4 regions of the Salinicoccus bachuensis genome follow, and region 2 is predicted to be linked to each of the others. Evidence: riboswitches for the same ligand, from Rfam matches in the RefSeq annotation. Region 2 holds a riboswitch; each other region holds the start of a gene.
The links. A riboswitch is a leader RNA that binds a small molecule or an ion and turns the genes downstream of it on or off. The one in region 2 is predicted to bind S-adenosylmethionine.
Positions count from the first base shown of each region.

Region 1: linked by a shared signal. The riboswitch ahead of RQP18_RS11045 (ATP-grasp domain-containing protein) and the one ahead of RQP18_RS08725 (5-methyltetrahydropteroyltriglutamate--homocysteine S-methyltransferase) in region 2 are both predicted to bind S-adenosylmethionine.
Region 3: linked by a shared signal. The riboswitch ahead of RQP18_RS02415 (methionine ABC transporter ATP-binding protein) and the one ahead of RQP18_RS08725 (5-methyltetrahydropteroyltriglutamate--homocysteine S-methyltransferase) in region 2 are both predicted to bind S-adenosylmethionine.
Region 4: linked by a shared signal. The riboswitch ahead of RQP18_RS11575 (LLM class flavin-dependent oxidoreductase) and the one ahead of RQP18_RS08725 (5-methyltetrahydropteroyltriglutamate--homocysteine S-methyltransferase) in region 2 are both predicted to bind S-adenosylmethionine.

Region 1 covers NZ_CP138333.2:2,154,279-2,162,376, forward strand. The annotation lists gene RQP18_RS11005 (AEC family transporter) at 1-375, opposite strand, end outside; gene RQP18_RS11010 (AzlD domain-containing protein) at 391-678, opposite strand; gene RQP18_RS11015 (AzlC family ABC transporter permease) at 675-1,361, opposite strand; gene RQP18_RS11020 (HAD family hydrolase) at 1,458-2,300, shown strand; gene RQP18_RS11025 (alpha/beta hydrolase) at 2,309-2,911, opposite strand; gene RQP18_RS11030 (VOC family protein) at 2,990-3,916, shown strand; gene RQP18_RS11035 (protein-L-isoaspartate(D-aspartate) O-methyltransferase) at 3,957-4,538, shown strand; gene RQP18_RS11040 (carboxymuconolactone decarboxylase family protein) at 4,613-5,269, shown strand; gene RQP18_RS11045 (ATP-grasp domain-containing protein) at 5,319-6,284, opposite strand; SAM riboswitch class I at 6,396-6,500, opposite strand; gene RQP18_RS11050 (hypothetical protein) at 6,729-7,490, opposite strand; gene rarD (EamA family transporter RarD) at 7,563-8,098, opposite strand, start outside.
Region 2 covers NZ_CP138333.2:1,719,744-1,727,841, reverse strand. The annotation lists gene RQP18_RS08740 (DUF6320 domain-containing protein) at 1-580, shown strand, start outside; gene RQP18_RS08735 (sporulation protein Cse60) at 630-803, opposite strand; gene RQP18_RS08730 (S9 family peptidase) at 913-2,601, shown strand; partial or broken gene RQP18_RS08725 (5-methyltetrahydropteroyltriglutamate--homocysteine S-methyltransferase) at 2,645-3,751, opposite strand; SAM riboswitch class I at 3,837-3,933, opposite strand; gene RQP18_RS08720 (YceI family protein) at 4,102-4,632, shown strand; gene RQP18_RS08715 (YkyA family protein) at 4,787-5,425, shown strand; gene RQP18_RS08710 (polysaccharide deacetylase family protein) at 5,449-6,333, shown strand; gene RQP18_RS08705 (putative glycoside hydrolase) at 6,330-7,526, shown strand; gene RQP18_RS08700 (HD domain-containing protein) at 7,674-8,098, shown strand, end outside.
Region 3 covers NZ_CP138333.2:457,187-465,284, reverse strand. The annotation lists gene RQP18_RS02425 (MetQ/NlpA family ABC transporter substrate-binding protein) at 1-500, opposite strand, end outside; gene RQP18_RS02420 (methionine ABC transporter permease) at 540-1,232, opposite strand; gene RQP18_RS02415 (methionine ABC transporter ATP-binding protein) at 1,229-2,248, opposite strand; SAM riboswitch class I at 2,352-2,450, opposite strand; gene RQP18_RS02410 (thioredoxin family protein) at 2,491-2,808, opposite strand; gene RQP18_RS02405 (toprim domain-containing protein) at 2,759-3,172, opposite strand; gene gcvH (glycine cleavage system protein GcvH) at 3,228-3,608, opposite strand; gene RQP18_RS02395 (Spx/MgsR family RNA polymerase-binding regulatory protein) at 3,672-4,034, opposite strand; gene RQP18_RS02390 (thioredoxin family protein) at 4,176-4,493, shown strand; gene aroD (type I 3-dehydroquinate dehydratase) at 4,539-5,282, opposite strand; gene RQP18_RS02380 (DUF3243 domain-containing protein) at 5,591-5,911, shown strand; gene RQP18_RS02375 (Mur ligase family protein) at 5,971-7,431, opposite strand; gene RQP18_RS02370 (YbgA family protein) at 7,536-7,913, opposite strand; gene RQP18_RS02365 (acyltransferase family protein) at 8,022-8,098, opposite strand, start outside.
Region 4 covers NZ_CP138333.2:2,275,551-2,283,648, reverse strand. The annotation lists gene RQP18_RS11600 (helix-turn-helix domain-containing protein) at 1-774, shown strand, start outside; gene RQP18_RS11595 (PLDc N-terminal domain-containing protein) at 776-973, shown strand; gene RQP18_RS11590 (ABC transporter ATP-binding protein) at 975-1,853, shown strand; gene RQP18_RS11585 (ABC transporter permease) at 1,850-2,620, shown strand; gene RQP18_RS11580 (catalase) at 2,817-4,409, opposite strand; SAM riboswitch class I at 4,734-4,834, shown strand; gene RQP18_RS11575 (LLM class flavin-dependent oxidoreductase) at 4,921-6,300, shown strand; gene RQP18_RS11570 (sodium:solute symporter family transporter) at 6,321-7,817, shown strand; gene RQP18_RS11565 (M20 metallopeptidase family protein) at 7,965-8,098, opposite strand, start outside.

The DNA.
Region 1 (8,098 bases), 430 kb from region 2:
TGCGTAGGGATCGCTCCTGAAAACGAGATCATTCACCGGCACACCATAGTTGCCGGCGTTATAGAACAGGTTGGAGTTTGTAAACAGCACGGTCCTGTCCCTGCTGAGCCCGAGAAGCCGCGCAATCAATTTTGCGATGACGAAGGAGGCGGCTGCATAGAGGATCAGGAAAAGCATCACATTGATGAGCAGTGCAAAGTCGATGGACGACTCGTACAGGCTCATGAAAATGAAGGCCGGCATCACATAATGGATGCTCAGCTTTGCCAGTGTCGACCGGTCGAGACTGAATTTGAGCTGGATGACATAGCCCGTTGCCACGATCAGTCCGATGGGCAGTATGATATTTATAAAGATAAAGATGAATTCATTCATTTTAATGGCGTCCTTCTATAGCATGATGATGTATACGAATATAATGCTTCCCAGCACGATGAAGAAGAGCGGCACCCGGAGTACCGCCAGTATGATTGCGAATATGCCTCCAAGCACGCCGTAGACCGGCTGCTCCACCGCCGTAAGGATTCCGGGAAAAATCAGTACCCCGAGAGCAGCATAGGGTATATAATTCAAATATGTAACAATCCATTCCGGCAGGGAGAACTTGCCCACGATAAATGCCGGCAGTATGCGTGTTATGATGGTGACAGCAAAAAGAGCGACGATGAGCAGTATCAATTGAATACCTCCAGTCGTTCAAGAATGACACCAAGGAGTGCGGCAAGCAGGATGGCAGCAACGATGGCGATGCCTGAAGGCACAAACGGGATGGTGCCGAGGACATAGTGCATCACCATCCCAAGGGCGGCAACGATGCCGTACTTGTAATGGACTCTGACGGCCGGTATGAGCAGCGCGATGAACAATGCATAGAGGGCGATGCCGCTCGCCAGGATCACCCCTTCACTCATCCATTCTCCGGCCAGATAGCCGACTGCGGAAAAAGCCACCCAGAAGGCGTAGGCGATGAAGAACGTGGCGAAGTAGTTTGTGAATGTATGCTGGTCTTCATCATTGTTCGCAGTGACCGCGAACGATTCATCCGTCACGTAGGATGACAGGAGCAGCCGCTTCAGGAACGACTCGTGCTTCAGGTCGTAGTTGACCTTGAACGCCATTACAAAGTGCCTTGAGTTGAGTATGAATACCGCAATGACGATGGCCAACGCCCCGCTTGAGGTGAGCATCTGGAGTGCCAGAAACTGGCTGGCGCCCCCGTACACCATGAAGCTCATCAGCACCGTTTCGAAAAATGAGAGCAGCGGTTTTGCAGTGATTCCGAATGCGACCGCAACGGGAAGGTATCCCATGCCGATCGTCATTCCATCCATGATGGATCTCTTGAAAGCTGTTTGCGTCACAATATCACCACATTTATAATAATAAAACAATATGAATATTTTAACATACGTGAAAACGAATATCAGACCAATAAAAAGATAATGGAGTGAAAGAAGATGAAAGCATTGGCGCTCGACATGGACGGCACCATACTGGATCACAGCGGACAGTTTTCCCTCAACCTGGTGGAGACACTGGCCGAAATAAAAAAAATGGGCATGCATATCTTTTTTGCAACGGGCAGGACCAGCCATGAAATCATCAGCATCACGCCCGAACAATGTCCACTTGATGGCTATGTAGCTGCGAGCGGCATGGGCATCTATGTTGGAGATGAACTCGTCGATGCCGCTTCCTTCGAACCGGGCTTCGTCCAGCAGATGATCGAAGACGCGCGGGAGCGGGAGATATACTATGAAGTACACACGCTTGAAAACTCGAGCCGGACGCTTCTTCAGGACCAGAAATATTCATTTGCCGACATCAGCCGGGACCAGCCCGAAACGATGAAGGATTTCGAATACCGGTTTGCCCAGGATACGATGAACAGCGAAACCCAGTGGGTCGAGGAACTGCCGCTCGACCATGTCGTCAAACTGTTCTTCTTCAGTACGGATATGGAAAAGATAAAAAAATGGTATGACTACCTGAAAGCCCGTCAGGATGATTCCGACTACGCGCTGTATACGACAAGTGTACACAATGCCGAAATCATGCTGAAGGGCCGGGACAAGGCGACCGGAACCGGTACATTGCTCGAACACTTCGGCATCAGCTTCGAGGATGTCCACGTGATCGGTGACTCGATGAACGACCTGCCCCTGTTCGAGAAGGCCGGGCGCAGGACCGCCATGAAAAATGCGACGGAAGCCGTCAAGGCGGCGGCTGATGATATCACCGAATTCACATGTGATGAAGACGGCCTCAAACACTATCTGGAAGAGACGTACTTGAAGTGAACCCTGCCTCACTTCACCCCCAGATACCAGACATGCCCTTCCATCAGCTCTTCCGAGACGATTTCATGCCCGCCATCCGTCAGTTTCACATCCACCGATGCCCCTTTCAGTTCCAGGTGCCGCTTCAGCTGGTATGCTTCTCCCGCTGTAGCGACCATATCCCGGGCTCCGGCTGTCATCAGCACTTTTTTTCCGAGTAGATCCACACTGCCCATCTGTTCGCTTTTGTATGCCCCATGCATCAGCATCGCCCCGGCAACCGGGATGGCATGATTGAGCAGCATATGGGCCGCCATATTCGCACCGTTCGAGTAGCCGATATAGACCGCCTTCGAGAGGTCCAGGCCATACTCCCCGGCGAGCTCACGCAATGTCGCGGCCACCTTTTCCCCTTCGCTCCTGAGGCTTTCCTCATCATGTCCCTTTCCATCCCGCTTGAAGAAGCGCACCTGTCCACTGTCCTCGATATCCCCGCGCAATGCCAGGATGTTCGCAGAACCGTCCACCATCGCGGCAACTTCCAGGAGATCCGTCTCCCTGCCGCCACTGCCATGGAAGAGTATCAGCGTATTTTCCCTTTTGTTCTTCGCTTTTATAAATAGATGCTTCACTGTGATGCCCTCCTTTATTAGAGTTTACCCTATTACTATTATATAATAATACCAATAGACTCAGAAGGAGCGATATCCATGACAGTACTCGGCATCCATCACGTCTCTTCCATCACAAGGGAGATCCTCGACAATCATGACTTCTATACGAACATCCTCGGTCTGCGTCTCGTCAAAAAGACTGTGAACCAGGATGATACGAGCATGTATCATCTGTTCTATGGAGACCATGAGGGGACACCCGGTTCCGACATCACATTCTTTGAAATAGTGAACGCACCCAAATTCCAGGCGGGCACCAACAGCATTTCCAGAACCTATTTCCGCGTGCCCTCAAGGGAGGCACTCGAGTTCTTCAGGGACCGTTTCGAGGCACATGGCGTCTATCATGAAGGCATCATTGAGCAGTTCGGCAGGACCCTCATGAAATTCGAAGACCATGAAAAGCAGCGCCTTGCACTGATGATCGATCAGAGCAGTGAACACACCACACCCAATGTGCATCAGGACATCCCCCGGGCGCATGCCATCACATCCATAGGGGCCGTCGAGGTGACCGTCCAGTACGTGAAGCCGATGGTCCAGTTCCTGGAGCTCCTCGGCGGTACCGTGCAGGGTGACTTCAATGACGATGCGACAGAAGCGGAACTCAAGGTCGGTGAAGACAGCGTCTATGTCATCGAACAGCGCAACAGCCAGCTCGAGAAGGAGGGGTATGGAAGCGTCCACCACTTTTCACTGCGTGTCGAAGATGAGGCCGAGCTGCTTGAAATCGAGGAGCGTATCGATGAGGAGAACTGGAAGAATTCCGGCATCGTCGACCGCTATTATTTCAAGGCGCTCTACATCACGACTGTGGGCGGCATTACGGTGGAGGTCTCCACAGACGGTCCCGGCTTCGATATTGATGAACCGGTCGAATCACTGGGAAAAAACCTCTCCCTGCCTCCCGATCTGGAGGAAAACCGCGACCTGATCGAAGCCTATCTGACACCTCTGAGCTGAATAGTTTCCAGGACATCCATCCAAAAGGAAGGTGAATGCCATGAAATACGGCGAAAAAGAGATTACAGCATTTTTCCACGAACTCGACCGGAGCAGGTTCATGGACCGGCATAAGGAGGAAGCTGGAATGGATGTGCCCTTCCCCATCGGGCATGGGCAGACGATATCCCAGCCCTCCCTTGTCCTTGAGATGACCCTCCGCCTCGACCTTGAATCCGACAGCAAGGTGCTGGAGGTCGGCACCGGTTCCGGCTTCCAGACGGCACTTTTGGCAAAATTTGCTGCAAGCGTGTATACGGTCGAAAGAATCAGGGCACTTCATGACAGCTCCAAGGAAAAACTGGCTGCAGAGGGATTCTCCAACATCCATTTCCACTATGGGGATGGCAACCTCGGCTGGGAGGCACACGCGCCATATGACAGGATCATGGTGACTGCCGCCGCCAAGGAAATTCCCCCTGTCCTCGTCAGCCAGCTGGCGCCCGGCGGAAAGATGGTCATCCCCGTCGGTGACACGTTCGACCAGGAACTCAGGCTCGTCGAAAAGGACAAAGATGGCGGAATCAATACTTCCTTCATCGAACATGTAAGGTTCGTCAGGCTCAAAAAAGATAAAGAATAGTCCGTCCCACTTCCCTTGATGTATTTGTTGCTATACTATATAGTGTATAACAATACATACTAGGAGGATATGAAATGACGACAGACGTACTCTACAAACAGTCCTACAAGAACCGCCTCGGTGAAATCAACAAGCTTGCCCCGGAAGCCGCAAAAGCATTCGGACAGTTCGACCAGAAAGCGATGGCGGAAGGCGTACTCCCTGCCAAACTGAAGGAGCTCATCGCTGTGGCAGTGGCCCATGTGACCGGCTGCCCATACTGCATCGATATCCATGTCAAGAACCTGAAGAAGCTCGACGGCTCCAAAGAGGAGATGGCGGAATCCATCATGGTCGCCACTGCCCTCAAGGCAGGCTCAGCATATGCCCACAGCATCAATGCACTGAATGCCTATGATGGAAACGAAGACGACAGCCTCTATGCCAAAGGGGACCTGAAGAACCTCGCACAGCTCAATAAGGTCACACCTGAAATCAACAAGGCATTCCAGCAGTTCGATGCTGCTGCCATGCAGGAAGGCGCGCTCACAGCAAAAGAGAAAGAAATCATCGCTGTCGCCATCGCCCATGTGACCGGCTGCCCATATTGCATCGAAATCCATACGGGAAATGCTAAAAAGATGAATGTCACGAAAGAGGAGATTGCCGAATCCATCTTCGTCGCAACAACATTGAAAGCCGGTTCGGCATATGCCCACGGCATCAATGCACTGAACGCCTATGATGAATAGATGAAAAGAGCCTCATCCATACAATATGGATGAGGTATTTTTATATCATCTATCTATGGCTGCCCGCTTCCTCTTTCCCTACCGTTTCAAGCTCACGGCCAAGGAACTTCGCAAGTTCAAGCATGCCGTATTGGCCGGCTTCGGCTTCTGCATCACTGTTGTAGTTTGTATTCGTGTTGATATCGTAAGTGTAGAGGTTTCCGTCTTCATCCTGGATGAATTCTATGCCTGCAACATTGATGCCGTTGTTTGCGAGCACCTTCTTATAATTTTCAAGGATCGGATGGTGGAAATCCTTGATGATCCTGAATTTCGGGGTGCCTTCTTCCTCCTGCTCCCCTGCCGGACAGAACAGATCCTCTATGGAACACGCATCCGCCGGGCACAGTTCGAATCCTTCGGACGTGTCGACACGGACGGCATAGACGAATTCACCACCGACGAATTCACAGCGCGTAATGGAGGCGTCCGGTGATTTGATGTAGTCCTGGAGCAGTGTCACACCATCCACCGGCTCCTCGAATGCCTCGCTTCCGACATATGCTTCAAGGGCTTCGATGGAATCGAACAGCTGGACACCGAGACCTTTGCCTGCACGGTTATGCTTCGTGATGAAGGATTTCCCCTCAAACCGTTTCGCCGCTTCCAGGATCTGGTCCTTGCCGACAGCAGCCACGGTATTCGGCGTCTTTACGCCATATTTTTCAAGCTCCAGGTATTGGGACACCTTGCTCACTTCCAATTGCAGGGCCCGGCTGCCGTTGATTACCGTACGCCCGTGGTACTCAAGCCACGCAAGGACAGCATTCGTGAGCTCCGGAGAATAACGGTTGCCCCGTGTGTGTGAAGATGCGCTGATCCTGTTGTAGAAGACCCCTTCCGGCGGCTCTGCAGTCAGATCCACCTTGCCCTCTGACAGGAGCCAGTCCTCGTAGGGCAGCCCCAGTTCATCCAATCGCTTGAAAAGGTGATCGGTCCATTCAGGGTTTTCGTGCAGTACATATATTTTAGCCATGCTACATCACTCCTTCAGTATTCATAAAACACAACTTATCTGCGTATGCTGCACCTATAAAGACAGAAGCCCTTTTCGGATAGGAAAAGAGCTTCTGACAATCTATATCTCTTCTCATCTTCCAGGCACAGACCTGATGGAATTGGCACAGTATTCATAAGGAACCCGCTGCCGAAGCTTCGTCGGGCCATCTCCCTCTGCTTCTCTGGATAAGAATCAATTCATATTAAGTTGATAGGTTAAAGAATATTCTATGCCATAATCCATGGATAGTCAATAGGAACAGCCTAAATTCAAAAAGGATGCGGTTAACACGGAAGAGAACACTGCAGCAATCCGCATGGTGCTTGCCCCCTCTCCGGGTGGATAGAGCCCATGAGAAGATATATAACTTCGCAAACAGCAAATATCCTCCAGGACCATGGTCCCGGAGGATATTTTTTATTACTTCACCGCTTCCGGCAGTTCAATTTCACCAACATCATTGAATGACGTGAATTCGACATCGCCTGACAATGCATAATCCCCTTCGGCATCTTCACCTTCGGCATCATAATCGATGGACTGGATGAGCGCGTCTTCCTTACCCACCACAATCTCTACATCATTCTGTATGGCAGAAGTATCGATGGCACCGAATTCCACGGCGAAGAGCGTTTCGAATGTCTTGAACACTTCTTCACTCTCTCCATCAATCGTATAGATGACCTGATCGTCCTCCTCTGTAGATTCCAGTTCGTCCTTGATATCCGCAAACGAGAGGACTGCATTTTCGTACGTCACATGATAGAGCTGCTCGGCACCGACGGAATCAGAAATATCGATCCAATCCGTGCCATTGTTGTAGTACGTCTTTCCATCCTTGGAAATCGTGCGGTCCTCGCCTTCAGATTTCAGATGGAGTGATGGCGGGTCGCCGTCCTTGAACCGTACATCGGCTTCAAGCATTTCCGGCGCTCCGCCATCGACAACCGCCTCAAGATCAAGGACAGCCTGATAGCTCTCAATTTCCCCGGCCTTCTCCACGACTGCAGAAAGTGCTTCATCGTCCGTCTCTATATCAGACAATGAACGCTCCGTCTCGCGCGATTCCTGTGTCGCCTCTTCTGATGTTTCATCTATATTATCCTGCGTTTCCTCCTCCTGGCAGCCGGCCAGAATGGCTGTTGCAGTGAGGGTCGCGAACAGATATTTTGAAACCTTCATATTCCCTTGCTCCTTAGAACGCTGATTTTTCATAAATCATATCATGGATCATTTCAATTCACTAACAATATGCTAGTGGCTGACACGCCGCCTCGGCTTCTTTCCCGATTGCCTGCGCATCTCCTGGATGCGGCTGAAGGTGTAGATGGCAAGGCCACTCCATATCAGGATATAGGCCACTGTATGGATGTCCGTGAATGCTTCGTCATACATGAAGACACCGATCAGCAGCATGATCGTCGGCGCGAAGTACTGAAGGATGCCAATCAGGGACAGGCGGATGCGCTGGGCCCCGAGCGAGAACAGGAGCAGCGGAATGGCTGTAATCACCCCTGTGCCGATCATGACCAGACTGTCTGCATTGATGCCGAAGTTCCCCCCGCCACTGCCTTCAAGGAACAGTATGTATATGAGGGCGAATGGCGCAAGGACAAACGTTTCAACAGCCAGTGCGAATACCGCGTCCATATTGATGACCTTCTTGATCAGACCATAGATACTGAACGACAGCGCCAGGGTAAGAGAAATCCATGGCGCGGAGCCGAGACCCACCGCCAGGTATGTAACACCGAGGAAGACGATGATGATTGCCATCCATTGTGACTTTG
Region 2 (8,098 bases):
CCCTGATCTGGAAGATGATTTCTATCCATCCTATGATGGAAAGGTTTTTGGCAAAAGGCAGGCACCACGAATTGCAGTGTTTGCAGGCATGGCCATCATACTGGCATGCATCTTCATCAATCTGATCGTCATGCCGCACTTCCTGTGGGTTTTCCATGCAACGGGGCTCGTAGTATACGGCATCATATCACTGAATCATACCATCCTGTCGAAGTCCCATCTGGGAAGCAAGATAGTCGGCCAGGTGGTCAGTCTGACGCTGCTGTTCCTATTGATGGATTCCCAGTCCGGATTCCTCAAATGGTCGATCAATTATGCAGTGCCTTTCCTCATTGTTGCAGGACTCGTCATGGTCACACTGTCCGTACTTACCAGTCGACTCAAATGGAAAGGGCATGTAAGCCTGACCACGATGATTGCATTGAGCTTCCTGCCTGCTGCACTGTACTTTTCCGGATATGCAACCGTCATATGGCCGAGTGCTTTCGCAAGCTTCTATGCTTTCATGCTGATCAGTGGCTTTGGAATGTTTGCACGCCAGACTGTATGGGCGCAATTGAGCAGAAGACTGCATATATAACGATATGGAAAAAGCCCTTCACTTCATGAAATTGAAGTGGAGGGCTTTTTTAGTCCCTGTAGATGACAAGGACGGCAAGTGTACTGCCATAGGAGAATTTGATGTCGATAATTTCTATCTGATGGTTTTCATAGAGGAACTCATTCACTTTCTTATCGAGCCCCTTTTCGGTCATAGCACTTAATGTCTTCACTTTCATGGTCGGATGCATCCCTTCATTCATATTTATCCATATTATCCACCAAAATTAACAGAAAAGTCACGTAATATAGTAAAATGGGGATGAAGTCATACATAAAGGGGAATGAAAAGTGGAAAATTTCATCAAATATATGAATTTAAAGTACAAGAGTGAAGACCAGGAACTTTATTTCATAAGCAGCGAAAGCGGCATGCACCAGCTATGGAAATACAATGCCTCAAAGGGCAGGAAAGTGCAACTTACCAGATCGGATCAGAACGTCAAGAACTATTGGCTGGAGAAGGAGCATGTGACGGTGGCTGTGGACTATCATGGAAACGAGAGGAACCAGTTCCATGTGATGGACGGCGATGACATGAAGCCGCTTGCCGAAAATCCCGACTACTTCCACCATTATGGAGAATATGATGATGGACAGAATATATATACCATGGTCCGCAACCATCATGAATCCTCTTCGTTTGATCTCTGCATCGTTCATGGCAAAGGCGCGTTCAAGGTGCTCGAAACCTTTGATGGGCCGATCCGTTTCATACACGAACTGTCGCCGGATAGGGTCCTGTTATCAAGGGATGTGGATAATATCGATGAAGCACTGCTGATATATGATTTGGATGAAGGTTCTACAGAGGCGGTGGCATTGCCTGAAGCCCGCTTTGCCTCTTTCAAATTCCATGACGACAGATGCCTGTGCCTAACCGACATGGAGGATGGATACATGAACGTCCATGAAATCAATATTGAAGATGGAAGCCATCACAGGCTAACATCATTCCAGTGGGACATCGAACATTTCAAAGTATCCGGCGACAGGTCGGAAGCCATTCTTTCATGCAACGAGAATGGACATTCCGTATTATATCGTATGGATCTGAGATCTTTGGAGACGGAAAAGCTGACAGCCATACAGGAGGGTGTAGTGCATTCACTGGACTATGGAGAAGGGCGGGAACTATTCCTGATCCACTCCTCGGTCGACCAGCCCCATCGCATCTGCCGTCATTCACTTGAAACCGGAGAAACTGAAACTGTGCTGGGGAACACCGGGGAGACGTCCGAAGTTTTATGGCAGATGTCATCCTACCGTTCATTCGATGGTCTGGAAGTACCATATTTTATATATGAGTCGGACGCGGAAGAGAAAAAGGCTGTCATTCATATACATGGGGGCCCCGAATCACAGGCCAGACCGGAATTCAATGCGCTCTACTACGATCTGAACAGGGCGGGCATCCAGGTGGTGGTGCCGAATATCAGGGGGAGCAAAGGGTATGGGCGCGCCTATCTTGAAGCGGATGATAAGAAGAAACGGCTTGATGCCATGAAGGATGTCATCGAATTGAGACGTCATCTCATTGATGATGACATCGCTCCCGAGTCCCGCATTTCGGTCATGGGCAGAAGCTATGGCGGACTGATGACGCTTCTTCTCGTTACCCACCACCCCGAATTGTGGGCATCAGCAGTGGATATCGTCGGCATCTCGCATTTGAGGACCTTCCTGGAACATACGCCACCATGGAGGAGGGCGTTGCGGGCTGCGGAATATGGTTCGATAGAAGAGGCGGGCGCATTTCTTGATGACATCTCGCCGCTCCCCAGAAGCGGTGACATATCGATTCCGCTCATGGTCTTCCACAGTCATCACGATGCCCGTGTCCCGTACAGCGAATCGGTCCAGATTGTGGAGGCTTTGAAGGAAAACGATCAGTATGTCGGATTCACTGCATATGAAAATGAAGGCCATACCTACATGCATCAGGAAAACATCGATGATATGAACAGCCAGATCCTCGAGTTTCTCAACCGGACATTGTAGTATGCCATAAAAATGAGGCACACCATTGGTGCGCCTCATTTTTCTATTGGCCCAGAAGCTTTTCGGAGAGTGAGACGATATATTCGAGCTTTTTCCACTGAGCATCTTCCGTGAGTTCATTGCCGTGGTGGGTGGAGGCGAATCCACATTGGGGACTAAGGCAGAGCTGATCTTTCGAGACATATTTGGATGCTTCCTCAATCCGTTCCCTGATAATTCCTTCGTCTTCAAGTTCGCCACGCTTTGAGGTGAACAGTCCGAGGACGACCCGGGGCCCTGTTTTCGGGATATATGAAAGAGGTTCGAAGTCTCCGGAACGGTCATCATCATACTCGAGGAAGAATCCGTCAACCTTCTCCTTGGCAAAGAGGACGGGAGCAATTTTGGCATAGCTGCCTTCGAATGCCCATTTTGATCTGTAGTTTCCACGGCAGAGGTGGGTGGTGATGACCATATCTTCAGGTTTTTGCTCGAGTACCCCGTTGAGTACCCTCAGTGCCAGTTGAATCAGGGATTCCCTGTCATATCCGCTGTCGTTGAATGGAATCTCCGGTGCATTGAGTCCTGCGATGTATACGTCATCGAACTGGAGGTAGCGGCACCCGGCATCGTAGAACGCCTGGACCGCATCCTAGTATGTCTTTATGACGTCTTTCGCATATGCCTCGACATCCGGATAAAACTCCTGGTTCCTGATGCCTGCATTGAACATCTGGTTCGGACTTGGAATCGTCTGTTTGGCCACTGCACGGTCTCCGACGATTTCCTTGAACTCGATGAAGTCCCTGATATGCGGATGGTCTTTATTGAAAGCAACCTTCCCTGTGACACGAACATCGTATCGTTCCGTCTCGATGCCATCGAACTGGAAGCCTGTATCAGGAACGTAGCCTTCCACGCCGGCCAGGTGTTCCAGGAAATCGGTATGCCAGAAGCGTCTTCTGAATTCCCCATCGGTGACGGCCTTGAGTCCCACTTCAATCTGCCTGTCGACCACATGTCTGATTTCTTCGGTTTCGATTTCTCGCAAGCGCTCGTAGGAAATCCTGTCCTCCTGATAGTCCGTCCGCGCCTTATGGATGCTTTCCGGGCGCAGCAGACTGCCGACATGATCGGCCCTGAATGGTGCTTTGAGTGCTGTTTTCGTCATCTGGATCCCTCTTTCACATAATATTAATATAATAAAATCCCCAATTGTCCGATGCGGATAAATTGGGGATGACGATCATCCATTTATCTCATCTTCGAGCAATGCTCCTGGAATTAGCACGGTACCAGCGGTCCGCTGCTGAGGATTCGGCGGGCCAGTCCCTCCACCTCTCTGGATAAGAATCTCAAATATTATATTATGAAGCACTTTAAATGATAAAGAATTTTCTGTCAAGTCGTATGGAGGCCATCTGCAAAATTCTAAATATAAACTACTTGCATAAAGTAAGTAAGTGATGTATCATTTAGTTATCTTGAATTGAAGATAAAAATTATTGGAGGTTTTTAACAATGACAACATTCGTAACAGATCCAGCCCACTCTGAAGTCGGTTTTCAGGTAAAACATATGATGGTCTCCAAAGTGAAAGGATACTTTGAGGATTTCCATTTCGAAGTGAAGACGGACAAGCTGGAGACTTTCGAAAATGCTGAAGTCTATGCTGAAATTGACGTCAACAGTATCAGCACGAAAAATGAAGACCGTGATGCACATTTGAAATCCGAGGACTTCTTCAATGTCGAGAAGAGCCCGAAAATTACATTCAAATCCAGCAATGTCACCAAATCCGGCGATACTGTATCGGTGACGGGTGAAACGACGATGAACAGCATCACCAAAGAGATGACGATCGATCTCCAGTATAATGGAAAGGGCACAAATCCATGGGGACAGGAAGTCCATGGCTTCGAAACTGAATTCACCATCAACCGGGAAGAATTCGGCCTCACATGGAACCAGAAGCTGGAAACAGGCGGCGTACTGGTGAGCAAGGACGTAAAGGCACAGCTTGAACTGCAGTTCTCAGAAAAAAGTGAATAGGTAAAGAAGCCACCGTGCAATGCACCAGCCGGCGCCCAGTCGTTTTAATGACCGGGCGCCGGTTTTTTCATAGTGGATGGGTCAATATTGAAATTTACTAAAATTGTATAAGCTGTTATACTTTATTGAAATTCAAATATAAAGGAGATGACCTATGTTCTCCCATTGTCGCAATACGGCAGTTGGCATTACGGCTTCATTATTAATACTTTCAGGATGCAGCAACGCGATCGAAGAGACGCAGACTTCATTGTCAGACATAGAGGCACAACAGGAGGCGGCGATTCAATCATTCACTCAGCTGGCTGATCTGGAAAGCCGTCTGCAGTCAGAATTTGAAACCGTATTGGAGGAAGACGAAGATCTAAGTACCCTATCTGACGGTTCTGCCCAAGTCCATACGAATATTGAAGAGAGGCGGGGGGCATTGGAAGCGCTGTCGGAGACCAGCGGGGAATTGCTCAGCCAGCACGAAGAGATGACGCAGATCGACAGCGATGAGATATCGGAGGAGGCGGTCAATGGTGTCCTTGATTCCCTCGATTCCGTGACAGGCTCGCTTGATGAGTTCACATCAGCCTATGAAGAGCAGCTGTCCTCCCAGACAGCATATTTTGAATCCCTGGGGCAGGATGACTCAAGCTATGAAACATTCCAGAAGGGAATCGAAGCGGTCAATGATGAAATGGAAGGCATCCGGGCACTACGGATTCAACTTGATGAGGAGTTTGTGGCGTTGGAAGAGGCCCACAGCACCCTATCTTCACAGTTGGAGGAGACATCGAATGAATAGCATGATCCTAAAGGAGGCACGATATGTTTAAAAAGCGGTTTCTATTGATGGCGTTATGCAGCAGCATGCTGTTGGCCGGCTGTCAGGCTGATGGCGAAGAGGCAGAGACGGACGTCGCCGATGCAGAGGAGCAGACGGAAAACCAGCAGGAACAGTCGGAACAGGAGAACCAGGCCCCGGCAACAGAAGAGGCGGAAGAAGCTGAAGCGCAACAGGAAGATGGCGGAGAAGAAGGCACTGAAGATGCAGCATTCCAGTACGAAGTCAATGCGGATACATATGCGGTCCAGCCGATTGAAAGCAGTGGTGCAGACCCGCAGGTCGCCCTGCTCACTTATGACGATGCTCCAGATGGTCATGCAGTGGAGATTGCAGAAATTCTGGCAGAACATGATGCCCCTGCCATTTTCTTCGTCAACGGCATGTATCTCGAATCCGAGGCGGGGCAGGAAGCCCTCCGCGCCATACATGAGATGGGTTTTGAAATAGGGAACCATACCGAGACGCACGCAAGCCTTCCCGATCTGTCCCCTGAAGCACAGCGTGAAGAGATTGCATCTACAAACGAGCGGGTTGAAGCAATTACAGGTGAGCGCCCACGCTTCTTCCGTGCACCATTCGGACAGAACACCGAAGCGTCCCGGGAAATCGCCGAGGAGGAAGGCATGGAGCTCATGAACTGGACATATGGCTACGACTGGGAGCCGGAATATCAGAATGCTCCGGCACTGGCGGACATCATGGTCAATACCGAGTATCTGAATCATGGAGCCAACCTTCTGATGCATGACCGCTCCTGGACCCGGGATGCTTCAGCAGAGATCGTGGAAGGATTGAGAGACAAAGGGTATGCACTTGTCGACCCTGCTCTGATCGCTTCTCCAAAGAGGGAGGAGATGGCACAATGAGGAGACATTTATTCATCATCGGAATCGTGGGTATGCTTGCTGCACTCTTCCTTCCATCCACAGCAGAAGCCGAAGAGACACAGATCATCAAGCTCCATGATGCACCATTGCTGAGTGTGCCTGAAGAGATTCCTGACCAGTTCAAATATGATGATGGTGTAGATATCGCCTATCCTGAAGAAGGGGTCAAGGGCATTTACTTATCAGGCTATTCGGCCGGTGGGGAAAGAATGGAAGATCTGACCGGGCTTTTGGCAGAAACGGAACTGAATGCGATGGTCATCGATGTCAAAGAGGATCATGGGAATATGATGATGGATCTTGGTTCGGATATGGAGACGATCCAGAACGCCTCCATTGACCATATTGATCCCGAGGCGCTGATGGATCATATGGAAGAGGAGCAGATATATCCGATTGCACGGGTCGTCGTCTTCAAGGATTCATTGCTCGCCGAAGCGCGGCCGGACCTCTCTTTTACTCATCCTGATGGCACTGTCTGGAAAAATGGGCGCGGAGAGAGTTTTGTCAATCCATTCTCGAAGGAAGTGTGGGAATACAATGTAGAGGTGGCCAAGCAGGCGGCGAAACTCGGTTTCAAGGAGATACAGTTTGACTACGTACGCTTCCCGGAAGGGTTTGAACACCGTGCCGACACTCTCGACTATACACTGGGCGACTATGAGAACAGTGACAAGGACAGTGTCCAGCAGCGTGTTGATGCAGTGACCGATTTCGTCGGCTATGCCAAGGAAGAACTGGAACCGTACGACGTGGATGTATCCGTCGATATATTCGGTTATGCCGCAACACAGCAGGAAGCACCGGGTATCGGCCAGAATTTCTCGAAAATATCGAGTAACGTCGACGTCATTTCCTCAATGATCTATCCGAGCCACTGGGGAGACGGCTACTTTGGAGTGGAAAAGCCCGATCTTGATCCCTACCAGGTGGTGTCCGAATACACGAAAGTCGAAAATGAAGTGCTGGGTCAGCTTGAAGATCCACCGACTTCCAGGCCATGGCTTCAGGATTTCACCGCTTCCTATCTGGGCAGTGGAAACTACAAGCCATATGGCGTAGCGGAAGTGGAGGCGCAAGTACAGGCGCTCTACGATAATGGAGTCGAGGAATTCCTGATATGGGATGCCTCCAACAGATATACACGCGGAGTGGACTATTCCAAGGAGTAGTTCCGCTGGCGTATTCATGGACGGGACCCGGTGCCTTTTGGCGCGGGTCCTATTTTTATGGGACAACCCAACCTGACAATCATGATATAATAGCCAATGAATGAACCACTGCAGGTTTCAGCATGAAATTTAAAAGGAGCATGGATTATGGACCACCACAGCATCATCGAAGATGCAAAAGCACAGGTGTACGATTTTCACAGTTCGGACAGCACGGGACATGACTACTGGCATGTCATGCGTGTGTACAATAACGCCCGCATGATACAGTCACAGGAGGGTGGAGACCGCTTCATCATAGAAGTGGCAGCTCTTTTCCACGACATGATCGACTACAAGCTGACTGATGATGAACACGCACAGCTTGATGGAATAAAGGCATTCCTGAGCAGGCGGGGAGTCGGGGCAGACGTGATCGAGCGGATCACTCACGCCATGCAGGCGGTCTCCTTCAAGGGTGGGAACAATACTGTTGCAGTAGAGTCGGTGGAGGATGCAATCGTCCAGGACGCCGACCGCCTCGATGCACTCGGGGCAGTCGGCATTGCGCGGACTTTCATATACGGTGGCAA
Region 3 (8,098 bases), 1.3 Mb from region 2:
AGGAAGCGGCCTTCCTCAGCCGGGTTGTTGGACACGAGAATCGTCGATCCGTCCGGCAGTTCCTCCAATGAATCATAGTCCTGGGAATATACGGCCATCGGCTCGATATGTACATTTCCCGCACTTGTGATGTCATAGTCATGGGATTCCTTTTCCGTTTCCAGATATGGCGTGTGCTGGAAGTAGTTTGCATCCACTTCCTCGTCCGCAAGCAGACGGTTTGGCGTCGTGTAGTCATTGACGATTGCTATATCGAGTTCAATGCCTTCCTCTTCCAGGATCGTTGCCGCTTCCTCGAGGATTTCAGCGTGCGGTGCCGGGGAAGCTGCGATGGATATCGTACCACCCGCCTCTTCAGTCTCTTCATTTTCAGCTGTTTCGGATGTTTCCTCGCTTTCTTCACTATCTTCGGTTGTGGCTTCTTCCGAACCTCCGTTGCCGCATGCCACCAGAATGGCTGCGAAAATTGAAATGGCAAGCAATAAGAAAATCTTCTTCATTACACTTTCCCTCTTTCCTGATTGGTTTTATTTTTATGATTACCGTTTGTCGACTGCTTTGGCAGTCAGATCCCCCAGAATCTGGATGATGAAAACGATAACCAGTATTACTACAGTTGCGACCAGAGTGACATCGCTCTGGTTTCTTGTGAACCCGACCATGTACGCCAGGTTGCCAAGGCCTCCCGCACCGATGACGCCGGCAATCGCTGTGGAGCCGACAAGCATGATGGCGGTGACGGTGATGCCTGAAATCAAGGCGGGCAGTGATTCAGGCAACAGCACCTTCCAGATGATCGTCCATGTATTTGCACCCATGGATTCCGCCGCTTCGATCACCCCTTTGTCGATCTCCTTGAGTCCGATTTCGACCAGGCGGGCATAGAATGGTGACGCACCAATGATAAGTGCAGGCAGTGCACCCTGCGACCCCATGATCGTCCCCATCAGCACTTTCGTGAACGGGATGAGGAGGATGATCAGTATGATGAATGGAATCGCACGGAACAGGTTGACGAGGAATGCTGTGACGCCATAGATCGGTGCACTGGCTGCATGCTCGCTTTTGGATGACAGGAAAAGGATGATTCCGAGAACCAGCCCGAATATGAATGTAAACACAGTGGAAATGACGGTCATATAAAGCGTTTCGTTTGTCGCCGTAAAGACATCATCCCATTTGACATTTTCAAATGAGAACATCTCGGCGAACGCATTGATGAATTCGCTCATCCTTCCACCTCCACTGTCACAGCATGCTCAGCCAGTTCCTTCTCCAGGCTTTCAAGGTCCGCATCATCAATATCGATCGCCACATACAGGTGGCCATAGGACTCATTATTCGTCCGCTTGATGTTGCCCGAAAGGATGTTCAGGTCGAGATTGTATTTCTTGACGACCTGCGAGACGATCGGCGCTTTCGACTGTGAACCGACAAAGCCGAGCTTGAGTATTTTCGAAGTCGGGAACATCTCCCTGACCTCCTCGAATGACAGGGCCGTCTCCTCATCGTTGATGTCATCTTTGACAAAGCGTTTCGTCACGCCATGCTCCGGATTCTGGAACAGCTTTATCACCGGTCCGGTCTCCACGACCCGGCCGTTCTCCATCACTGCCGCCCGGTCGCATATCTTGCGGATGACATGCATCTCATGCGTGATGAGGACGATGGTCAGATCCATTTCATCACGTATTTTTACCAGCAGGTCGAGCACCTCATCCGTCGTTTCAGGATCGAGCGCACTCGTCGCCTCATCACAAAGGAGCACTTCGGGCCTGTTGGAGAGCGCCCTCGCAATGCCGACCCGCTGCTTCTGTCCACCCGAAAGCTGGCTTGGATAGTTGTCTTCACGCCCCGTGAGGCCGACAAGCTCCACCAGTTCCGCCACACGGCGCGCACGCTCCTTCTTCGGCACACCGGCGATCTCCAGTGGGAAGCTGATGTTGTCGGCGACGGTCCTCGACCAGAGCAGGTTGAAATGCTGGAAGATCATGGAGACCTTCTGGCGTTTCCTGAGCAGATTCGACCGAGTCATCGAACTGATGACATCTTCACCAATCACCACTTCGCCCGAGGAGGGCTGTTCCAGGCCGTTCAGCATTCTGATCAGCGTGGATTTGCCTGCTCCCGAATAGCCGATGACGCCGAATATCTCCCCTTCCCTGATATGAAGGTTGACATCATCCACGGCCTGGATGGTATTGTTCTTCGTCTTGAAAATTTTCGTTGCTTTCCTTATATCGATCATACGTTTCACCCTGACTTGTATATTGGAAAAGTCGTGCATTTTCCGCTCCGCTAAATAAAAAGCCCACTCAAAAGTTGAGCAGGCACCGGTTTTATCCATCAGCCTCTCATCTTCGATCAATCGATCAGTGAATTGGCACCTTGTCACAAAGACGGTTGCCGTGGTTTCGTCGGGCACTTCCCTCCACCACTCTTGATAAGAGTTTCATTATTAGATTGTTAATAATACTATCATCCGCATCCCTATTCGTCAACAAGGAATTCATCGAACACTTCCGTCAGATGGGGTACGGACTGGAATGCATATACTTCCCGGACCAGCTTGCCCTCCCTGAACAGTAGCAGTGCGGGCGCCGATCTGATCTCATACGTTTCTATGAGGTCCTTATGATAGTTCAAATTCATGGAAGTATATGAAACTCCCTTCATTTCCGAGACGATATCGAGCATCCTTTCCGCAATCTGGCAGTTTGCACATATCGGCGCATAGCCATAGAGTACGAACGTCTCCTCAGATTGAATACGGCTGGTAATATCGATTGTCTTTGGTTCTTTCATCATTACTGAACTTACCTTTCATGATCAGGCTTGTATCTACATAGAAATCGTGTCTCATAAGGAGGTTTGCCAAGTAGTCGCGTGGGCAGCGGCCCACTTCACCGAATTTCGGGTCAATATATATGTGAGTACTTTCACTCAGATGTTTTTTAAACCATTTCCTGATGTTTCTTCCCTCTTTGTCCGCATCGGACAGGATATAGATGTCGGAGCCATTCAGCTGGTCGAGAATCTCATCCAATTTTGAGATTCCCATTGTACCATGGGTGCATATGATCTGTACAGGTTCAATCAATACTTCTTCGATGCGCCGCTTATCCGTCTTTCCTTCGACAATGAGCACTTTATCGGAAAAATACACTGCCATCACCCCTGGTATCATATTTTAAAAAAACTCCAGACGATGTCCAGAGTTTCAGTTTTTATGCATCCACCATTTCTTCGTAGGCATCCGCATCCATCAGTTTATCAAGTTGTGATTCATCGGACAGTTCAATGACCACCATCCATGCTTCCTCATAAGGAGATTCATTGACAAGCTCAGGGCTGTCCTCGAGTCCTTCATTGATCTCGACTACTGTACCACTGAGTGGTGCATACAGTTCGGATACCGTCTTTACGGACTCCACACTGCCGAATGACTCCCCAGTAGTAATTTCATCGCCTTCAGCAGGCAGCTCCACAAATACGATATCACCGAGCTCGGATTGGGCGAATTCCGTAATACCGATTGTCGCCTTGCCATCTTCAAATTTGACCCATTCATGATCTTCTGAATACTTGAATTCTTTAGGTGTTGCCACGACAAAAACCTCCTTTTTCTTATACACTTATATAATCTCATAGTTCACACTATTTAGGCAAGGCTAATTCCGGCCGTTCACAAATTGTTTGTATTCCTCCTCCTTGAAGCCGATAACCACGCCGGAGCCATCGTAGAGAAGGGGCCGCCTGATCAGCATCCCGTCTGTCGACAGCAGTTCAATCTTCTCCTCTTCCGTCATTTCATCCAGGCGTTCCTTGAGGCCCAGTTCCTTGAACTTTTTGCCGCGTTTGTTGAAGAAGTCATCAATATTTCTGCCGGAGCGCTCCACCAGTTCGGAGAGCCTGCCTGCATCCGGCGGCTGCTTCACCATATCGATGCTCTCGAATTCCACATCATTTTCCTGCAGGAACTTCTTCCCTTTGCGGCAGGTTGTGCATTTCGGGTATTCATATAATGTAATCATCCATTACCTCCAGAAGGTTTGTTACCCATAATATACTTGCAAATAAATGCATATTGCAAGCAGAATCGGGCCGCCCGTTTCATATTCTGGCCGAAAGATGATAAAATGGATGGTAATCACACTGTTAAAGGAGCACTGATAATGGAAGCAATCAGACAATATGACGACTATAGCAAGAAAATACAGGGCGATGACAAGATCATCATCAAGTTCTTCGCCGACTGGTGCCCGGACTGCACACGCATGAACATGTTCATCGATCCGATCCTCGAGGAATACAAGCATATCGACTGGTATGAACTGAACCGTGACGAAGTGCCGGAAGCGGCAGATGAAAATGATGTCATGGGGATCCCGAGCCTGCTCGTCTTCAAAAATGGCGAAAAGCTTGCCCATCTGCACTCTGCAGATGCTAAATCTCCGGAGTCTGTAAAAGATTTCCTGCAGAATAGCATATAGGCAGCATGAAAGCGTCCAGCAATCAGCTGGACGCTTTTCTTATGGTCATTCGAATATTTTCAGATTGTCCTTGAGGACTTCGGCATGGATCTGTCCCGGTGCCGCCTTATGGGATAGATATCCGTATGTCAGGCAGGAACCGAATACACCGCCTGCCACCCGCGTGATCCTTCCGAGTTCCCCCATCGCAATTCCCACTATCTGACAGTTGAACTTCTCACGCGCATCATGGACGGCGCTGAGTACGCTGAGCACATCGCGTCCGTCTGATGGCTTGTAGGCAAGCTTCAATATATCTCCGCCCCGTTCATACATATTCCTGTACGTTGCCATCATCTCATCAAAATGCGGCGTCTCCTTGAAATCATGCTGACTCAATATGATGCCGACACCTTTCTCCTTCGCCTTCTGTACCAGGTTATCCACGATGTCCTCATATTTGAAGAATTCGATGTCGATGATGTCGATGCCACATTGTTCGAGCACAGCACCCAGCAGGGATTCGTACTCCGCTGCAGTCTTCTGCCCCTTTCCACCTTCATTCAGTGTGCGGTACGTATAGATGACCGGATAGTCCTGCATCTCCTGGACGATGTGATTGACCAGTTGGATGTGCTCCTCGTGACTCAATGCATCGAATGCATCACTTCTGATTTCGACGATGTCAAACAGACCAGGATGGGATAATGCCGCCTCTATTTCTTCTTCGATCGTTTCTTTGGAATGGTTTGTAAAAGAAACCACCACCTTCGGTTGGCCTGCTCCGATTTCTACACCTTTAATATTCATATGGATCCCTCTCATAATCTCTGTTTATTTATATACATTATAGAAAGTTTAAAGAAAATTCAATCAGCCTGATGAAATATATGTAATTTCCTATATTCTTCATTCCCTTTTTGCAAGGGGGAAAACCATGAGAACATGGATTGAACCTCCCACCCGTCAATAATGTTTAGACCGTGCACTAAACGGATATCCTAGGAATAGAGCGCACAGTACATCCAGAATTTCAATTTCCATCATGATGCTCAGGATACTCCCATCAGCATTTAGTGCATATTATTATCACTACAAAATAATAGGAGGAATGAGACATGAGTAATGACGAAATGAGAAATCCGGAAGAGAAGGCTGCGAACATGGACCAGGAGAACAAGGATCAGATTCTTGAAAGCTATAACAAGTTCCTAAATTATCTCGGAGACCAGGTCAACAAGGGCGAGAAGGTCGGCATGGACGAAGACCAGCTGGCCAAGGCTGCCAAAAGGGTCGCCGACTACCTCGCATCCAATGAAGAGCCACGCAACCGCGAAGAACAGGTGCTGAAAGAACTCTGGAAGGCAACTGACAGCAGTGACGAAAAAGATACAGTAGCAAGAGTGCTGGTCAGACTCGCACAGAAAAAAAATGGCTAGTCCATTTCATCATAGTATAAGCGGACACTTCCAAGAGGAAGTGTCTTTTTGTGTTCTCCTTATATTTTTTTCAGATATTGGAGGATGAACTGCTTGTCATCATGGGAGATTACACCCCCGCGGTAGTGCTGGGGTTCATTGATGCCGGTCAACAGTATGATCGTCTCCGGGTCAGCGTGATCAATGGCCTGGATGATGCCTTCCTGACGTGACAATGCAGGGATGGTGTTGGAATCATCATATGAAGCGGGCAGAAACTTCCGCATCATCCTGACAATCCGCTCTTCATCTTCATAGCCGACCTGTTCTGCAGCCAGCACGAGATAATACAGGCCTTCAGGCACCAGTTCCATCGTCATCCTGATCTTTCCGTATCCTCTCAGACCGATGCCGGTCACCATGACGATCAGCTTCTTCCCCACCTTTTCGGCATACTTCATTGCATTGATGATGGATTCCTTGATCGCAACTGGAGTGTGGGCGAAATCCAGTATGAAATTATACCGATCTTCCGAAAAGAGTTCGAAACGGTGGACGGGAGGGGTGATCTGCCCTGCCGCTCCGATCACTGCATCGATATCATGGCCCAGTTTCAGCAGGGCGAATATGCTCGTTGCCAGATTGATATAGTTATGTTCCCCGAGAAAACCAGGCCTTACTTCATAATGGGTCGCGCCTACATGAATATCGATATGATCGATGGCAGTCCGGTAGCGGTAGTAGGTGTCCTCATGTTCCGAAAAATGATATCGGTCTTTCGCCAGAATCCGATATTCCGGAGCATCCATATTGACGAGTATTTCATCACTTAGGCCGGCCAGGCTCAGCTTAGCCTCAAGGTATCGTTTCATCGTCCTGTGGTAGTCCAGGTGTTCCGGGCTGAAATTGTTGAATACTGCCAGATCATTGCGGAGGAAGCCCGTGCGTCCCTGATCAAGGGCAATGGAGGTTGCTTCATAGACGATATAGTCGTAATCCCGTATTGAAAAGTACTTGATGATTTCGGCAAATTCAAAATGCATCGGTGTTGTGGGTGTCGAGTGCGTAAAGCCTACCTTTTCATATTCATCATCGAACACCCCAAGCGTCCCCACCGTCGCCACTTTATAGCCCAGTTCTGAGAGCAGCCTCCCGATGAAATGGCTGGTCGTCGTCTTGCCATTGGTACCCGTCACCCCGATGTACTTCATCTTTTCGATGTACTCACCATAGAAAAGCTCCACAAGCCTGATTGATGCTTTGGTGAAATCATTGATATAGAGAATATCCACTTCATCATGGAATTCGGCAAAGGCGCCCGCCTCAAAATCCGTGATGATCAGAACAGGATGCCGTTCAATCGCCTCCCGAAGATACTTCCCTGAATTTTTTGATGCCTTCAGCATGAAGATATAGCCTTCCTCAAGGTTCTGATACATCGATGTGATACCCCGAACTCCATTCTTCTTTCGCATTCCCGCTGCCAGATGCTGAGTACATATGTTTTCCTCAATCGTTTCCAATACCGTCGTTACTTTCATCAAAGTCCCCTTTATCCTCTAGATGGTAAATTTACTCTAAAATTGGTTCTTTTACTATACAATAAATGGAGCCAGTATAATACGATATGGACAGAAATTTTATGCTACTTGTGCATTTCAATGATTGAAGACCTGAGGAGATATTGCCGCTTATATTTCTCTGCAAGGCTGCCTATGAAAGCCAGCAATGTTTCGGGCGCCGCCCGGCCCTGCAGGAATTCCTCCTTCAACCTCTTATATTCCGCCCTCTCTTCTTCATCACAGACATCCCTGAAGTAGCCCCACATATGATCGATGGCATTCATCATCGAACCTTTCGTCGGTTGGACCTCCAGCGCATCATTGACCAGCGCTTCTGCCTCTTCATATGAGGATTCACCTTTCAACGCCTCACGGATTTCATTGTAGTGTTTTTGACTGTGGAACATGACCCGGTATTTTTCACGGACCCACAGCTGCTCCGTTCTTTCCCGTTCCTTCATGATTTCCCTCCCTGGTATTCTACCCATGAAAAAAGCCTGCAACCGGAAGTTGTCAGGCTTTGATGATGGAGACGGCGGGAGACGAAACCCGCGTCTTTTGACTGCAGCTTATATTCTGTCAATCTTGTAAGGCTGTTTTCCCATCAGATATTTGAAGATCGCAAACTGCTTCAGAATGATTCCGA
Region 4 (8,098 bases), 560 kb from region 2:
AGCTGCTATCGCCTGCTGACCGTACTGACGGGATTGCTGATCAATCATGGTTATCTGGCTAAAGACCGGACGGAGACATTCGGGCTGGCCAAGGATTTCATAGAGCGGGTGCTTGCAAATTCTGACTCTCTGCATCTCAAGGAACAGGTCACATTCTTCAGAGCCATGATCCATCTGATGGAGCAGCAGTCGGCAGAAGCGATTGGGCTGTTGTCTGATTCCACGTTGCCCAAGCTGCCGGTGAGTACCCTGTTGGCCCAGTCCTATCAGATGCAGGGAGAAGTCCAGAAATCCAAAGCCGTCCTGCAGATTGAAGTGTATCAGTATATCGTTTTCATCATTGGGGACTTTACAATGATGATTCAGGGCGGACTCTACGATGATCTTGAAGAACTGCTTTCAAGAGGCGAAGCCATGGACGGAGCATTTAATCTCAAGGCGCTGCATCCGAACTCGATGTTGAACTTCTATCTCGTTGCGGCCATGCAGCTTGTCGATGATAAGAAGCGATGCATCCATTATCTGAATGCTTTTTTGGAATCTGTAAGAAATTTGACGAACGATTATTATCTGCATGGGGATGGATTTTTCACGGAAATCGATGAATGGGTGGCAGACTTCGATATCGGGAAGGATGTGCCGGTGAATTTTGGTGTTGCCAAGGAGCAACTGTTGAGTGTTCTGGTGGATAATGAAGTCTTTTTGGAATTGAAGGATGATATAGAGTTCAAAAATATCGTTCATAAATTAAAAAAGGTCGTGGAGGGAAAGTGACATGAATATGGATGTACAGGAATACTTGCCGTTTTTGATTCCGCTGCTTCTGCTGCAGCTGGTGCTGACGGTGACTGCACTGGTGATGATCATCAGACAGCAGCAATTCAGGTATTTGAATAGGGTGGTCTGGATCATCATCGTGCTCGTTCTGAATATCATCGGGCCGATCCTATACTTCGTACTGGAGCGGAGATGATATGGACATATTGAAAATTGAAGGATTGAAGAAGGCATTCAATCAGAAGACGGTCATTGAAGAACTGAGCCTTGAAGTTGCGCAAAACGAAATCTATGGATTTATAGGAAGCAACGGTGCCGGCAAGACGACGACGATGAAGATGGTGCTCGGTCTGTTGAAGCCGGATGGCGGTGATATATACGTATGCGGTGAAAAGGTCAGGTTCGGGGATACGCCGACGAACCGCCATGTCGGATACCTGCCGGATGTCCCGGAGTTCTACACCTATATGAATGCAGAGGAGTATTTGAAGCTGTGTGCGGATATCACCAAGATGGAAAAGGCGGAGCAGCGCGGACGGATCGATGAACTGCTCAACCTTGTCGGACTCCAGGGGGAGAAATCCAGGATCAGGAACTATTCACGTGGCATGAAGCAGCGGCTCGGCATCGCACAGGCGCTGATCCACCGCCCGAAGCTGCTGATCTGCGATGAACCGACGAGTGCCCTCGATCCGAAAGGACGGATGGAGATACTGAAGATATTGAAGGAGATTACAAAGGAAACGACGGTCATCTTCTCGACCCACATATTGAGCGATGTCGAGCGGATATGCGACAGGGTGGGCATCCTCTATGATAGAAAGATCGTGAAGGAGATCGACCTGGCCCGGGAGTCGCTCGGCGAAAAGGGGATTGTCATAGAGCTGGATCGGGAAGCCTATGGCACAGTGGCCCCACTGCTTGATATCCGTCATGCCGGCGGGTCGGAATATACAATAGAAAATCACTCTCTGCGTGAAATCTATGATGTACTGCATGCACATGGCATCCATCCGGAAAAGATTGTGAAGGAACGGAAATCACTTGAAGATGTGTATCTGGAGGTGACCACATGAGCCAGATGCTGCCACTTTTCAAAAAGGAACTCATCGAATCCTGGCGCAACTTCAAGTTTGCAGCGATTCTCATCGTGTTCGCCATCATCGGGGTACTCAGCCCGTTTACGGCCCTCATACTGCCGGATATCCTCGGGGTGGTGATGGATGATTCCGGCGTCACGGTCGAGATTCCCGAATCCACGGCACTGGATTCATACATGCAATTCTTCAGCAACATGAACCAGATGGGGCTGGTCATTTTCGTCATCGTATTCGGCAGCATCCTCACCCATGAGTTCAGCCGCAATACACTGGTGAACCTCGTGACCAAGGGGCTGAAGCGGACGAATGTGATTGTGGTCAAAGCTCTATTCCTGATGCTCGTGTGGACAGTGGGGTATATCGTCAGCGCACTGGTGGCCTATGTATACACAATCTACTACTGGGATGAGTCGGTGAACCATCTGGTGCTGGCATTTGCCATGACATGGGTGTACGGCCTGTTCATCATCAGCATCATTCTGCTTGCCTCGACGCTCTTCACAAACAGCTTCATCGCAGTGCTGTTCAGCGTGGTGGCGGTCGTCATCGTGATGCTGATGGCGAGTATCCATCCGGATGTCGCAGAATATCTGCCGCAATATCTGATCGGCAATAACGTTGTTTTGCTTACAGGCGAGATTGAGGCGGGGGAGGTGCTGTGGCCGATGATCATTACTGCAGTTCTGACTCTGGTGCTTCTCTCCCTGACGATACTGAGGTTCAAAAAGGTGCCGATGAACTGATATTTCCCGGGAAATCGACGGGGGATAGCGAGTTGGAGACCCTGCTCAAGAATACAGCCAGATCAGAATCAAATCAGTCTCAACATAAAAAGGACGAACGCTCTCCATCATCCATTCCAGGATGACAAAGGGCTGTTCGTCCTTTCGTTATGTGCCGGGATTTCAGTCCCGGCACTGACTATTCAATTGGTCCATACTAGTACGGATCGGATTCGTGGCCTTTATCGACCGCATCTTCAGCGGCTTCCTGCTGGGCAGCAGTACCCTTGCCATATCTGGATTTCTCTCCAGCTTCACGGCCGGGCATTTTGGAATCGTCATCCATCTCCTGCATTTCCTTCACTTTTGCTTCAATGCCTTCTTTGACGCGACGTCCATATTCTTCGTCAGCCTGGGTGAAGTGGTAGACCATGGCTTCCTGGATGCGCGCGTCACATTGTGAGAGGACATTGGAGAGGTTCTTGACCAGTTCGTCCCGTTCCCAGTCCTCGAAGCCTCGGTACGTCTCGCCGGCCTGGCCGTAGTTGTTCGGACGGTCGATCGGCTTCGTCATTGCCGCGGCGTTGTATGTCGGCTGATGCGGTGGTGCCTCTTCAGGCGCTTCCTCGAGGCCGCCGGTCATGGATGGCTCGTAGTTGATGCTCGGATCCTTGCTGCCTTCGCTCGGATCACGATGGTCGAGCTGTCCGCGGTGCTGGTTTGTGCGTACGTTGGTCTTCGGCCTGTTGACAGGTACCTGCAGGTAGTTTGCACCTACACGGTAGCGCTGCGTATCGGAGTAGGAGAATGTACGGCCGATCAGCATCTTGTCGTCGGAGAAGTCCATGCCGTCGACGAGTACTCCGGTACCGAATGACGCCTGTTCGATCTGGGCGTGGAAGTCCGTCGGATTTTCATCAAGCACCATGCGTCCGACCGGTTTCCAAGGGAACTTGTCTTCCGGCCAGAGTTTCGTATCATCAAGTGGATCGAAGTCCAGTTCCTCATGATAGTCGTCCTCCATGATCTGGACGAACAGTTCCCATTCAGGATAATTGCCGCGTTCGATCGCCGTGTAGAGATCCTGTGTCGCATGGGCGACATTCTGGGATTGGATGTCGTGCGCCTCCTCCTGTGTCAGGTTGCGGATGCCCTGTTTCGGCTCCCAGTGGTATTTGACGAGTACGGATTCACCCTTGTCATTCACCCATTTGTAAGTGTTGACGCCGGAACCCTGCATGTGCCGGTATGAGGCTGGAATACCCCAGGGCGAGAACAGGAATGTGATCATGTGCGTCGCTTCCGGCGAACGGGAGACGAAGTCGAACATCCGTGTCGGATCGGGCACATTGGATACCGGATCTGCCTTGAAGGCATGAATCATATCAGGGAACTTCATGGCATCACGGATGAAGAAGATCTTCAGGTTGTTGCCGACGAGGTCCCAGTTGCCGTCCTCTGTATACATTTTTATGGCGAAGCCCCGTGGGTCGCGTTCCGTTTCAGGCGAATCCTTGGCGCCTGCGACGGTGGAGAAGCGTACCATGAGTGGCGTCTTCTTGCCTTCGCCGGAAAACACTTTCGCGCGTGTATACTTTTCTGCCGGTTCGTCCCCGACTTTGCCGTAGGTTTCAAAGTAGCCGAATGCGCCGGTACCCCGCGCATGTACCACCCGTTCCGGTACTTCTTCGCGGTCGAAGTGCGACATCTTTTCAAGGAAATGGTAGTTTTCCATCGTCGCCGGTCCCCGGTCGCCGATGGTGCGCAAGTTCTGGTTATCTGTGACGGGCCGGCCCTGCCGGGTCGTCATCGTATCGCGTTCCGCTTCTTTCTCGCGTGGAATCTCATTTTCTTTCTGATAGTTCTTATCTGCCAAAATCAAAACCTCCTATGATCTGGTTCGTGACCAATTACGGAAAGATGATGCTTGGAAACATGTCAATCAGAACAGTCTACTGTTTATACTGATTCCAATCTGTACACAATACAATTATAGTGTCAGAACAGTCTGAAATCAAATGATATGAAAGATATACATGCCAAATCCAATTCCTATAAGAAAACTAGAATTTGGTGTTGACTTTGAATATCCTATGGGATATATTAGTCATCATAACTTAATAATTTCAGAAAATTCTTATCAAGAGAGGTGGAGGGACTGGCCCTTTGAGACCTCGGCAACAGACCGTATGTGAACTGTGCCAATTCCAGTAGCGATTTGCTAGAAGATAGGAAGAGATGTTCTATTTTATAAAATAAAGCCCCTCTTCTTATTTTCAAGAAGCAGGGGCTTTTCAATATCAAAAAGCGGAGGTATGAACATGTCAAAAAAACAGATCCATCTCAACGGCTTCATCCAGAATTCACCGTCCCCCCATTCCACGGGGCTGTGGAAGCATGAAAAGGACCAGGGTACGGGCCACAACCGTCTGGAATACTGGATTGATACGGCGATGACACTGGAGCGCGGAAGGTTCGATGCACTCTTCATTGCAGATGTGCTGGGGACCTACAGCGTCTATGGAAACAACCATGATGCAGCGGCAAAGCACGCCGTCCAGCTGCCCGCCCATGATCCGACACTCGTGATTCCTGCCATGGCAGCCGTTACAAAGCATCTCGGGTTTGCACCGACGATTTCGACTACATATGCACAGCCCTATTCCCTGGCACGTCAGCTGTCGACGCTGGATCACCTGACCGAGGGCCGGGTGGCATGGAATGTTGTGACATCATACCTTGAGAGCGAAGCCGTCAACATGGGGCTCGAGCAGCGACTGCCGAAGGAGATGCGGTACAACCGTGCAGATGAATTCCTCCAGGTCGTGTACAAGCTCTGGGAGGACAGCTGGGCGGAAGATGCCGTCCAGTATGACAGGGAAAACGATACGTTTGCAGACCCTGACAAGGTGCACATGATCAACCACCGCGGCGAATTCTTCAATGTGCCGGGGCCGCATCTTGTGGAGCCCTCTCCCCAAAGGACGCCTGTACTTTTCCAGGCGGGGGCATCGCCGAAGGGGCGCGACTTTGCAGCGAAGCATGCGGAAGCGGTGTTCACGAAGAATCATTCCCTGGAAGCCCTGGCAGCCTATGTGAAGGATATCAGGGAACGTACGGTGGCCCAGGGCAGAAATGCAGACGACGTCAAAGTGTTTCCGATGATCCTGCCGATCATCGGGGAGACCGAGGCGGAAGCCTATGAAAAATATGAAGCGCTCCAGAACAGCGTGAGCTACGAAGGGACGGCGTCACTCCTGTCCGGCCACACGGGCATCGATTTTTCCCAGTATGATCCGGACCAGTATATCGAAGACATCGAGACGGAAGCGGTACAGGGGAACCTCGACATGTATACGAAGGATCCGAACCGCAAGTGGACATTGCGGGAGGCCATCAAGAATCACGGGCTCGGCAACGGGACGGTGAAATTCATCGGCACCCCTGTCCAGATTGCGGACCGGATAGAAGAGTGGGCCACAGAAGGTGACGCAGATGGCTTCAATATCGCCCAGACCTATTCACCGGGCACGTTTGAAGAATTCGTCGACCTTGTCGTACCTGAACTGCAGGCGCGCGGAATCTACCGTACGGAGTACGAGGGTGAGACCCTCAGGGAGAACATGTTCGGCAAAGGCAGAAAGCACCTTGCAGACAATCATCCGGCAAAAAGACCAAATCTCGCAGGCCAGTGGTACTAGCGTAGGGAAAGGAGACATACATGGAACAGATTACCCTATATACTTGGATCGGCTTTTCCGTATTTCTGCTGCTGATGCTTGCGGTCGGCTATCTGAGTTCGAAAAAAATGAAGACGATCGGTGACTTTGCGACAGGCGGCGGCAAGCTTGGCCCGTATGTACTGGGCTTTTCATTCGCTGCAACATATTTGAGCGCCGCGACTTTCCTCGGGTATCCGGGATGGTCCCATGAGTGGGGGCTGTCCAACCTCTGGCTGTTCCTCGCCATGATTGGAGGCGGACCGATTGGTGTCCTCATGGTGGCCAAAAAGGTGCGGAAGCTGAACACGAAGCAGAAATCGCTATCCCTGCCGGACTGGCTGGGTGATTTCTACAAAAGCGACATCCTGAGGGTGGGGACGGCCCTCATCCTCCTGTTCAACATATTCTATATCGCCGCCCAGTTCGTGGCGGGCGCAAGAATATTCGAGTATCTGCTCGGCATGTCCTATACGACCGGACTCATACTCATCGCCGTCATTGTCGTCGTCTATGTATTTGCAGGCGGTGCCCTGGCCGACATATATACCGATGCCATCCAGGCTGTATTGATGGCGGTCACGGCCGTCGTCATATTCATCTCGGGCATCGTCATCTTCTGGCGCGGGAGCATCGCTGATACATTTTCCGGCATTTCGGGCAATCTTGCCTCACAGAACGAAAATCTGGTGGCGGTATTCAATCCCGAATCCCTGCACTTCTATTCCTTCGGGGCAGTGTTCGGCGCCATCGCCATCCAGTGGGCGTTCGCCTCTGCACCGCACCTGTTCAATAAGGTGCTCGGACTGAAGCATGAGAAGGACCTCGGGAAGATGATCGCGACCTACGTCGTCGTCGCCTCCCTGTGCGTCCTTGTCCTCTTCGGTGGCCTATACAGCCGGGCGGCACTCGGCGATTCGGTCGCTGCAGCGGACCTCGCACTCGTGGACTATATTATCTGGGCGTTTCCTGCCATCTTCGTCGCCTTTTTCGGCGTCGTCATACTGGCAGCTGCAATGTCCACGACGGACGGCATCTTCGTCTCCATTTCGACGGTATTCGCCAATGATATCTTCCTGAAGTTCCTGGTCAAGCGGAACATCGTCAAAGTCAGCGACGAAAAGGCGCAGAGGATGGCCTTCCAGATCAGCCGGATGACTGTGCCGATCATCGGCCTGCTTGCACTCCTCATCGTCATCCGTCCGCCCGAATATATGGGCGACGTCATGTGGATCGGCATCTCGGGCATCGCCGCTGGAACGATGGGACCGATACTGCAGGCGGTCTATGCGAAACGGAAGGCACCGGCGAGGGCCGCCGAACTGTCGATGATAGTCGGCCTCGGTTCCTACCTGTTCCTCTACTTCAGCGGCATCATCCCGAGCACAATGTCGGCAGGAGCTGTCGCGACCTTCATCGGCATCGCGACCATCAACGTCGCCTCGTGGGTGCTCCGTCCATCCACAGAGGTGAAACCAGTAGAAGAAGGAGGGTCCTGATGTTCGTCAATGAAATGCTGTCCATCTGGCTTTACGGATTCATCGGTACATTATCCTTCATTGGATTGTTCATATGGAAGGGATATATGAAAGACCGGTAGACAGAACAGACGCCATGCGAGTATTCGCATGGCGTCTTTCTTCATATTATACATCTGCCAGCCTTTTAAACATCGTGCACCCTGTTTTTATATTTTCATCGATGAAATCATATTCGGAAGTATGGATGGGCGGATGATCCATGCCGTTGCCGATATAGAAGTACGCCGCCGGCACTTCTT